3 regions of the Polaribacter sp. 20A6 genome follow, and region 2 is predicted to be linked to each of the others. Evidence: riboswitches for the same ligand, from Rfam matches in the RefSeq annotation. Region 2 holds a riboswitch; each other region holds the start of a gene.
What was found. Region 2 has a riboswitch for cobalamin ahead of GQS57_RS16755 (TonB-dependent siderophore receptor). Riboswitches for the same ligand answer to the same signal wherever they lie in the genome.
Positions count from the first base shown of each region.

Region 1: linked by a shared signal. The riboswitch ahead of nrdG (anaerobic ribonucleoside-triphosphate reductase activating protein) and the one ahead of GQS57_RS16755 (TonB-dependent siderophore receptor) in region 2 are both predicted to bind cobalamin.
Region 3: linked by a shared signal. The riboswitch ahead of GQS57_RS04245 (hypothetical protein) and the one ahead of GQS57_RS16755 (TonB-dependent siderophore receptor) in region 2 are both predicted to bind cobalamin.

Region 1 is NZ_WTPZ01000009.1:53,110-56,327, reverse strand. It holds gene nrdD (anaerobic ribonucleoside-triphosphate reductase) at 1-971, opposite strand, end outside; gene nrdG (anaerobic ribonucleoside-triphosphate reductase activating protein) at 975-1,427, opposite strand; cobalamin riboswitch at 1,546-1,744, opposite strand; gene cysS (cysteine--tRNA ligase) at 2,003-3,218, shown strand, end outside.
Region 2 is NZ_WTPZ01000010.1:4,670-7,887, reverse strand. It holds gene GQS57_RS16755 (TonB-dependent siderophore receptor) at 1-1,627, opposite strand, end outside; cobalamin riboswitch at 1,765-2,011, opposite strand; gene GQS57_RS16750 (GMP reductase) at 2,087-3,124, shown strand; gene GQS57_RS16745 (ABC transporter substrate-binding protein) at 3,124-3,218, shown strand, end outside.
Region 3 is NZ_WTPZ01000002.1:116,727-119,944, reverse strand. It holds gene GQS57_RS04250 (S9 family peptidase) at 1-194, shown strand, start outside; gene GQS57_RS04245 (hypothetical protein) at 239-1,306, opposite strand; cobalamin riboswitch at 1,424-1,634, opposite strand; gene GQS57_RS04240 (S41 family peptidase) at 2,069-3,218, opposite strand, start outside.

The DNA of each region.
Region 1 (3,218 bases), on a different contig from region 2:
CCAGTTGAAACACCTCCAGCACCGAGAGAATAGCTAAAAGTATTATCGCTAATTTCGTTCCTTAGCCTGCAGCAAGAAGCTAAACTATCTGCGCTTTCAGATTGATATATAAAAAACGAATTTCCTTCGCTTAATTCTGTGGCGCACATATTTGCAAATTCGGTATCTACAGGTTTGCCTTCTTTTACTAACATTGCAGCGGTAACTACCGGAAAAGTTAAAACAGCTTTTTCTCTTTCTTTATTAAACCATTTCATAAAGAACTGTTGTAGTTCTTTAAGGCTTTCCCATTGCGGTTTTGTCATGTCAGGGAAAACAAATTCACCAAATAAGCTATCAAAATATTTTTCATCATACAAAGAAATGTTCCAGAAAACAGATTGATAACCTCTGGCAGCTGCAGGTTGGTTTATGGCGTAAACAGCATGTTGTAAGTGGTTAGAAACCGTTTTTGTATTAGTGTAGAGGTAATCTTTTCCAAAATCTTTTCTAGCAAAATAATCGAAATATAGTAAAAATTCTACAGTTGCCAAAGCACCTGCAAATTGAGAACTTACCGCAAAAACAAGGTTTACAAATTCACCACAATAACTCTCTAAGTGTTGAGGAGCTTTACTTTCTCCGCCCAATTTTGTCAATCCATCAAATAAAAACGGATACATGCTAATAGAAGTGCAATAGGGTTTTAAAGAAGTTTCATCATGTACATAAATTTCATGAGCTTCTATTTGTCTTACATATTCATTAGCTAGTTCCTTGTTAAACAACTGTTCAATTTTATTTTTCACCAACTGCCTATTTACTTGTACATTGATGTCTTTATTTAATTCAGCTTCCATTGTGGCTATGTTTTTTGAAGAAACATTTGCGTTGGCATCTATTTTAGAGCCATCTGCAGCATTGTTAGCGTTAATGTAATTACTGATAAAATTAATTTTTTGATCTACCTGTTTTTGTGTTAAGCGAATCATAGCTTAATAGTTTTTTAAGAATAAATGATTTAATATATTATTTGTTTTTACGTCTATAAATTGCTGATTTGTATTAGGATTTTCTAAGCCTCCTTTTTTAGAGATCCATTTTCCAGTTTTAAGCCAAGTAAGGTGTTGTTGTAAGTTTTTATCAATCCTTTTTTCACCAGTATACAGACAGGTTTTATAGCCTTCTTTTTGTGCATATTTAAGGTGATTAATAAGTTCTTTTTGATGCCATTCGCCTCCCATAAATAAAACACAACTTGCAAACCCTTTGTATTTTTGTAATGTTTTTTGGTATAATTTGATAGAGAGTTGTTGTCCGTTTTCTTCTTTCCATAATATGGGTGAATGACAGCCTTTACAACGAATCTGGCATCCACAAATGCTAAAACATATGCTGATTTCACCAGGAACTTCTTGCAAAACAACCTGAATACTAGAGTAATTCATGTTCACGAAAATTATAATCAATAAAATGTATTTATTGATGGTTAATAATGTGTCAAAAAAGGTACGATAACCAATGATATAAGTAGATACATCGTGCCAATAACCTTTATCCCGAAAGCTCGACTAATATGAAATTGGCAGGTCTTCTGACTTACTCTAGTTTTTACGTCTTCCCATTTTAGAAATAAACAGTGACAAAGAATGTAACAACCTTTAATAGAGCTTACAGCTGCGGGAACAGTACAGGTTTTTCACCTGTTTCCCTTTTAATTATAACAACTAAAGCTGTTATTAGAACCAAATTCTATTCAAATTTAAAAATGATTTCACAACTTTTACTCTAGCAGATAATAACTTGTTAAGAAACTTATGAACAGCTTTTTTTTGTTGACTTAGTTGTTTATATAGTTTTTATTTTAAAATTTAACTTTATTTTTTTTTAGAATATTATCCGAATAAAGAAAAAAAACAGGTTTTATGACAAACTTTAAATCTTATTAAACTTCTAACAAATTCCATTTCGTCATTCTTTTTAAAGTGTCTATCTTTATCCGCTGTAATTAGTCACTTATTTAATGGAACTGTACAAAGAAAATCAACTGAAAGTATACAACTCTTTAACAAAGAAAAAAGAGAATTTTAAATCTATAACAGACGGATACGTTGGTATGTACGTTTGTGGTCCAACCGTTTATAGCAACGCACATTTAGGTAATGTTAGAACTTTTATGTTCTTTGATGTTGTGTATCGTTATTTATTGCATTTAGGCTACAAGGTACGTTATGTGCGTAATATAACCGATGCAGGTCATTTAGAAAACGATGCAGATGAAGGTGAAGATAAAATTGCTGTAAAAGCTCGTTTAGAACAAATTGAGCCGATGGAAGTTGTACAGCGTTATACTGTAGATTTTCATGATGTTTTAAAAAACTATAATTTTTTACCACCAAGTATAGAGCCTACTGCAACCGGACATATTGTTGAGCAGATAGAAATGATTAAAGAAATCATTGATAAGGGGTTTGGGTACGAAGTAAATGGTTCTGTATATTTTGATGTACACGAGTATAATAAAAAAGAAAATTACGGAATTCTTTCAGGAAGAAAAGTAGAAGATTTATTAAATAATACCAGAACTTTAGACGGGCAATCTGATAAGAAAAATCCACAAGATTTTGCACTTTGGAAAAAAGCGGATGAAAAGCATATTATGCGTTGGCCTTCTCCTTGGAGCGATGGTTTTCCGGGTTGGCATTTAGAATGTTCTGTAATGAGTACAAAATATTTAGGTGAAAGTTTTGATATTCATGGTGGTGGAATGGATTTAAAATTCCCACATCACGAATGTGAAATTGCACAATCTAAAACATGTAGTGGTGTAACGCCCGTAAATTATTGGATGCACACAAATATGCTTTCTTTAAACGGACAGAGAATGGCCAAATCTACAGGTAATTTTATTTTACCGAATGAAATTTTATCTGGAGAAAATAACATTTTACCGAAACCATTTTCGGCAAGTGTAGTTCGTTTCTTTAACATGCAAGCCAATTATAGAAGTATTTTAGATTTTTCTGGTGATGCTTTAGAAGCGTCGGAAAAAGGACATTCTAAATTAATGGAAGCGGTTAATTTTTTAGAAAAAATAGAAGCTGGTAAAACATCTACTTTTAATGTTCAAGAATGGAAAACAGCTTGTTATGCTGCCATGAATGACGATTTTAATACGCCAATGTTAATTCCTCAATTGTTTGAGGCTGTAAAGGTTATCAATCAAATAAAAGAACATA
Region 2 (3,218 bases):
AATCGTTAAAATCTTCTGTATTATCTTTATCTACATACGTATAAGACGCGTTAACAGTTAAAAATTTAAGAGGCGTAATATTTGTATTTATTTCCAAACCATTTGCATCAGAAGAACCATTACCATATTTGTAAGTAGCATTATCATAAATAATTGCATCTTCCTCTTTTCTATTAAAATAAACCATATCAAACTGAAGCCAATCTTTATAATTTACATCAAAACCTGCTTCAAAAGTTTCATTAGATTCTGGTTTTAAATCTAAATTACCAGAAAAACCATCATATAATTGATACAAACTTGGTGTAATAAAAGCTGTACTATAAGAAGTTAATAATTTAATAGAAGCATTTTCATTCTTTAAAACTGAGTACGCAAGATTCCCGTCATAAACTGCATGATTACCATATACATTATGAATATTTAATCGTCCACCTACATTGGCACTTAAACCAAAATCTGTTATATACACTACACTTGCATAAGGATCTACAGTATTAAAATTTGCAATTCCTTTTTCAATTTCTGCAAAAGGAGTAACTGTATTATTACTGTGAATTTGATAATTTAAACCTGTAATTAATTGAATTTTACCATCCTTAAAATCATATCTATTTACTAAATCTAAATTTACACTTCTACCAACAAATTCGTAGTTGTCTAAAGTACCAGCAAAAGAATTGAATTGCTCTAAATTTCTTTCTACCACATTTGCAGAAGCTAATAAGTAAACTTCTCCTTTATTATAAGTGTATTTTGGTTTTACACCAACTCTAAACTGCTCTTGATCTCCTGTATTTACATCACTATCAGAAAAAGCCCCTGCGTCAAAATCATAATCAAAATCATCATAATTTAAGAAAGTCTCTATAGAAAACTTATCATTTACTGCATAACCTAATTTTAACAATGCATTTTTACTGTAAAAACTATCATTTTCATAAACAGCATTTGTTTTACTTTTTGCAGCAGACATTCCGTCTGTTCCAGTAATACTAAAAGAACCTAAGAAATTAAGTTTCCCTAAAGTACCGTTTAAACTTACGTTTTGGTTGTTATCAGACAATCCGCTTCCTTTAACATTTGCGGTATTATTTGTACCAACACTTGTTTCAAAAGAACCAGAAATTTTATCTTCTGATGCTTTCTTTAAAACAACATTAATAACTGCAGTAGCTGCTCCAGAACCGTATAATGTAGATGATGCACCTTTTAAAATTTCAATAGACTCTATTTGACTAACGGCTAATAAACGTAAATCGAATTGTTGATTAATTGCAGATTGATCTGTAACCGGCACACCATCAATTAAAACTAAAACTTGCCTATTTCTTCCTCCTCTAATATTAATACTTCTTGGTTCTGATGCATTAGAATTTACACCTCTAACATCAATACCAACAACATTATTTAGAATTTCAATAACATTTTTACCAGCATTTTGTTGCAATTCTTTTTGAGTAATTTTCTGAATTACCTTACCGGTATTCTCTTTTTTTAGATTGAATTTTGTTGCTGTAACAACAACTTCATCTAAAGCCTCTACTTTTTCTTTTTGCTGTGCAAAAAGATTTGTGCTAGCAAAACTACATGCCAAAACACCAACAATTAATAATTGTTTTTTCATTTTTAATGATTTAATTTAAGTCTTCTTCTTTTACAAGAAAACAATAATGATTACTCCTTGTTAAACAAGGAATCTAAATAAATCAGGTAAATTTGTGTACAAAATAGAATTAGTACATAAACCTTTATCCCGAAAGTTTTAAACTCGTGATTTATGGCAGGTTTCCTGACTCGTTTTATGTTATTATACCTTCCCAACAAAAAAATGTCAGTGGTAAAAGAATTAATAACATCCTCTAAAGAGGTACTAAATGATGCTGAAATAAACTCAGCACAAGCTTAGTATAAACTTACAGTTGCGGGAACAGTTCTGGATTTCAACCAGATTCCCTTTTAATTCGATGTAAATTATTTCTACATCAAAACCAAAATCGTTGCAAATATATATGCATTCTTATGAACAATCTAATTAATTCGTTTCCAAATTTTATACCTTTAAGGATTGATAATTTTGATAGAAATGAGAATAGAAAATGAATTAAAGTTAGGTTTTAAAGATGTAATGATTCGCCCAAAACGATCTACATTAAAATCGAGATCACAAGTAAGTTTAGAAAGAGAGTTTACTTTTTTACACAGCGATGTTGTTTGGAAAGGAATTCCTATAATGGCTGCAAATATGGACACTGTTGGTACTTTTGAAATGGCAAAAGCACTTGCAAAACATGGCCTTTTCACTGCAATTCATAAACATTATTCTATAGAAGAATGGAGAGAATTTGCAGCAAAAGCTGATGAAAAAATACTAAACAATATTGCCGTTAGTACCGGAACAGGTAAAGACGATTCTGAAAAAGTAAAAGAAATTTTATCTGAATTTCCTCAAATAAACTTTATCTGTGTTGATGTTGCTAACGGCTACTCAGAACATTTTGTGAATTTTGTTCAGAAAATGCGTAAAGATCACCCTAATAAAGTAATTATTGCAGGTAATGTAGTTACTGGAGAAATGGTAGAAGAATTATTATTAGCTGGCGCTGATATAATTAAAGTAGGTATTGGTCCTGGTTCTGTTTGTACAACACGTGTAAAAACAGGGGTTGGTTATCCGCAACTTTCTGCTATTATAGAATGTGCAGATGCAGCACATGGTATGGGCGGACAAATTATTTCTGATGGTGGCTGTAAAATTCCTGGAGATTTATCTAAAGCATTTGGTGGAAGTGCTGATTTTGTAATGTTAGGCGGCATGCTTGCTGGACATGAAGAAAGCGGAGGTGAACTGATTGAAAAAAATGGAGATAAATTTAAAGCTTTTTACGGAATGAGTTCTACAACTGCCATGAACAAACATGTTGGTGGCGTTGCAAATTATAGAGCATCCGAAGGAAAAACGGTTGAAGTTCCTTACAGAGGAAATGTAGATGATACTGTTATAGATATTTTAGGCGGAATTAGGTCTACATGTACGTATGTTGGTGCAAGCAGGCTGAAAGAATTGACTAAAAGAACTACTTTTATTAGAGTTCAAGAACAAGAAAATCAAGTGTATTCATAATGAAAAACATAAAGTTAATTCCTGTTTTATTATTTTTATTGATAACAGTTTCTTGTAAGAAAGAGATTGTTAAAGTTGATAATCATACACAAGC
Region 3 (3,218 bases), on a different contig from region 2:
TTCACGGAGATAAAGATACTTCTGTTTCTATTGATGAAGGTAAAAATATACATTCTTGGAATGCTGAAAGTCAATTCGAAATTATTAAAAATGCAGATCATATTTTTAATGTTTCTCATCCTTGGAAAAAAGAAAACATGTCTAAAGAATTAGAAGAGGTAATTGAAGTTTGTATTGATTTTTTGAAAAAATAAATCTACAAAGTATTTCCTTGTAGATTTATTTTAGGGTACTTGTTTTAGATTTCAAACTCTTTAGCAGAAAAGTAAATATCTATTGGAGAAGCTCCTACGTTATCTACCGTTTTTGCTACAGTTTTATCTGCGTTATAAATTACTAAACCACTATTATCTGGATCTATAAAATCCTTTAAACCGATAACGTAAACTTGTTTCGTATTTGGGTGTTGTTTTACAACTGTGTTAAATGCAATTCCGTCGTTAATTGGTGCTGCAAACTCTTCAATTACTTTGGTTTCTGTATTAAAAGTGTAAATTTTTCCAGATGCAGATTCAGACCAAAAAGCATTCACACTTTCTGAGTTCATTGTTAAAATACTATTTGTGTATAAATTAATAACACCATCTGTATCAGTTACTGTTTCATTTATAGAATAGTCTTCATTTAGTTTTGTAAAGGTGGCAGCTGTGGCTCTCTTTTCTTTTGCTACCCAAATAGTTCCGTTTTTATCTTTTAAAAGTCCAGAAATACTGTCATCAAAAGTTATTACAGAAGTAAATTCTTTAGTAGTCATATTCATTACAACTAATTCCTTTCCATCTGCAATTAACACATTTTCTGCATCTACAATTAGTGCAGCATTGTTAAAAAGAATTTCATTAGAAACCTCACTTATAGCATCACCAATACCAGTAGTGGTATTTACATGGCAAAGATTGTAATTTCTACTTCTTCCACTTCCAGAGGTATTAATTACCAAACCATCCGTGTTAGAATACATTTGTAAATAAGATGGAGAAGATACGTTAGAAGAAGTTATAGATTCTTCTACACTTAATGTTTCTAAGTTAACTTTAGAAATATATGATGGTCCGTTTTGACTTACAATATATAGTTGATTATTATAGCTAGAAAAAGAGGTGCTTTCTGCATTTTCAGATACAGTAACGTTTGGTGTTGCAATTTGATTTTCGTCTAGAAATGTAAGTGCTGTTTTATCACTTTCTAGAGATAAGATAAAGGCATTATTGTAAGTTATTGGAGCTTCAGGAACTACATCTTTTTTAGTACAAGATACTGCAAATAATAAGCCAATTAAGGCTAATCTAGTTAGACAACTTTTCATTATGATTGATTTTAAAATTTTAAATAACAAAATAGGCAAGTTCTTACCCTTATTAAAAAGCGAAAAAACCATGCATATGACACGTATTTCTTTTAACTTTTTTCCCGAAAGTTAAAAAAGACGAATATAATTTTTGGCAGGTCTCCTGGCTTGCATTTTGTTAAAACCTTCCCGTCTTTTGTAAAGACAGTGGTGTAAGAAATAACGATAATCTAAACTAGACAATGCTTACAGTTGCGGGAACAGCTCAGGCTTAAAAAAACTACCTGATTCCCTTTTAATTTTAATTCAATTTATTGAATATAAAACCAAAAATTTATGATGCAAAAGTATCCCCTTTTTTCATTATAAAAAACTAATTTCAACAAATAATCTAGTGTATTTTTAGGTCTTAGGAATTGCAATTTCCTTTTATGAGATAGCGAGATTTCTCAATCGCTAAAGTTCTTATTTTGAAGTGATAAAGCTGAATGCAAAAAAACACAGAACTTATCACTGAGAAGTATTTAGAAGTCTAATAGCAGTGATACCATAAACATGAGCAAATTCATGAGATTCCTCAATCGCTTAAAAAAAGCTCATTTCGGAATGACGAACTGTATGAAAAAAACACCCAATTTGTCATTTCGACGAAAGGAGAAATCTCATAACAGTGATCCCAAAACAGCGAGCAACATTATGAGATTTCTTTCTCCATTCGAATTAACAAACAGCGTAAAACACTGAATACTGCTGCTGTAAGCTGAATACTAAAACCACAAACTACTTCTCACTCTCCAATTCCAAAACCTTTTGAATCATTTTATCATCCTGGTGCATAATTCTGTAAAAGCCAACATCGCCAAAAAGTGTATTTGCAATAGAAGCTTTTAGGTATTTTTCTAAGCTTATTTTGGTTGTTAAAGAAGGTTTAAAAGTATCTTTAATATCAGATAAATAACTATTAAAAACAGTCCCATCTGTATCAAAATCTGTAATAAAACTATCTATTGTCCATTTTTGCAGCTTTTTTCTATTGTTATCAACATAATCAAAAGCAAAATCATTAATGGTATTAAAGTAGTAACCATTCATATAAGAAGTAGTGTCTATTGGTACAAAAACATCCGGAATAATTCCTCCGCCACCATAAACAATCTTTCCTTTAGGAGTTTTATATTTAAGAGAATCTACCACTTTTATGCTGTCTTTATTTAACAATTCACCATTAGAAACCCTCTTCTGATAATCTGTATAATAATTCTTATTTCCTTTGTGGTCATATGGTTTTTGAATAGATCTACCGGTTGGCGTATAATAACGAGCCGTTGTTAAACGCACAGCAGAACCATCGCCTAAATCCATTTCTATTTGTACCAAACCTTTTCCAAAAGAACGTCTTCCAATAATGGTTCCTTTATCGTTATCTTGTAAAGCACCCGCTAAAATTTCTGATGCAGAAGCAGAGTTTTCGTCAATTAAAACATACAAACCACCTTTTTCAAAATCACCTTTAGAGGTTGCAAAAGATTCATCTATTTCGTTTTTATTGTTTTTTGTAAAAACAATCAGTTTATCATCTTCTAAAAATTCATCAATAATACTATTTGCAATGTCTATAAAACCACCACCATTGCCTCTAATATCAAGAATTAAATCGGTCATTCCATCATCAATTAAGGTGTTTAATGCAGATTTAAATTCACTGTAAGTATTTCTCGCAAAACGATCTAATTTAATATAACCAACAGAGTCGTTCACCATATATGCTAAATCAACACTTTTAATATTTACATTACCACGAGTCACAGAAACGGTAAAAGTAGAGTCAATACTTTTTCTATAAATTTTAAGCGCAACTTTGGTATTTGGTTTCCCTTTTAAATAACCAGGCACTTTATCGGTGTACATTTTTTTACCATACAAAGTATCT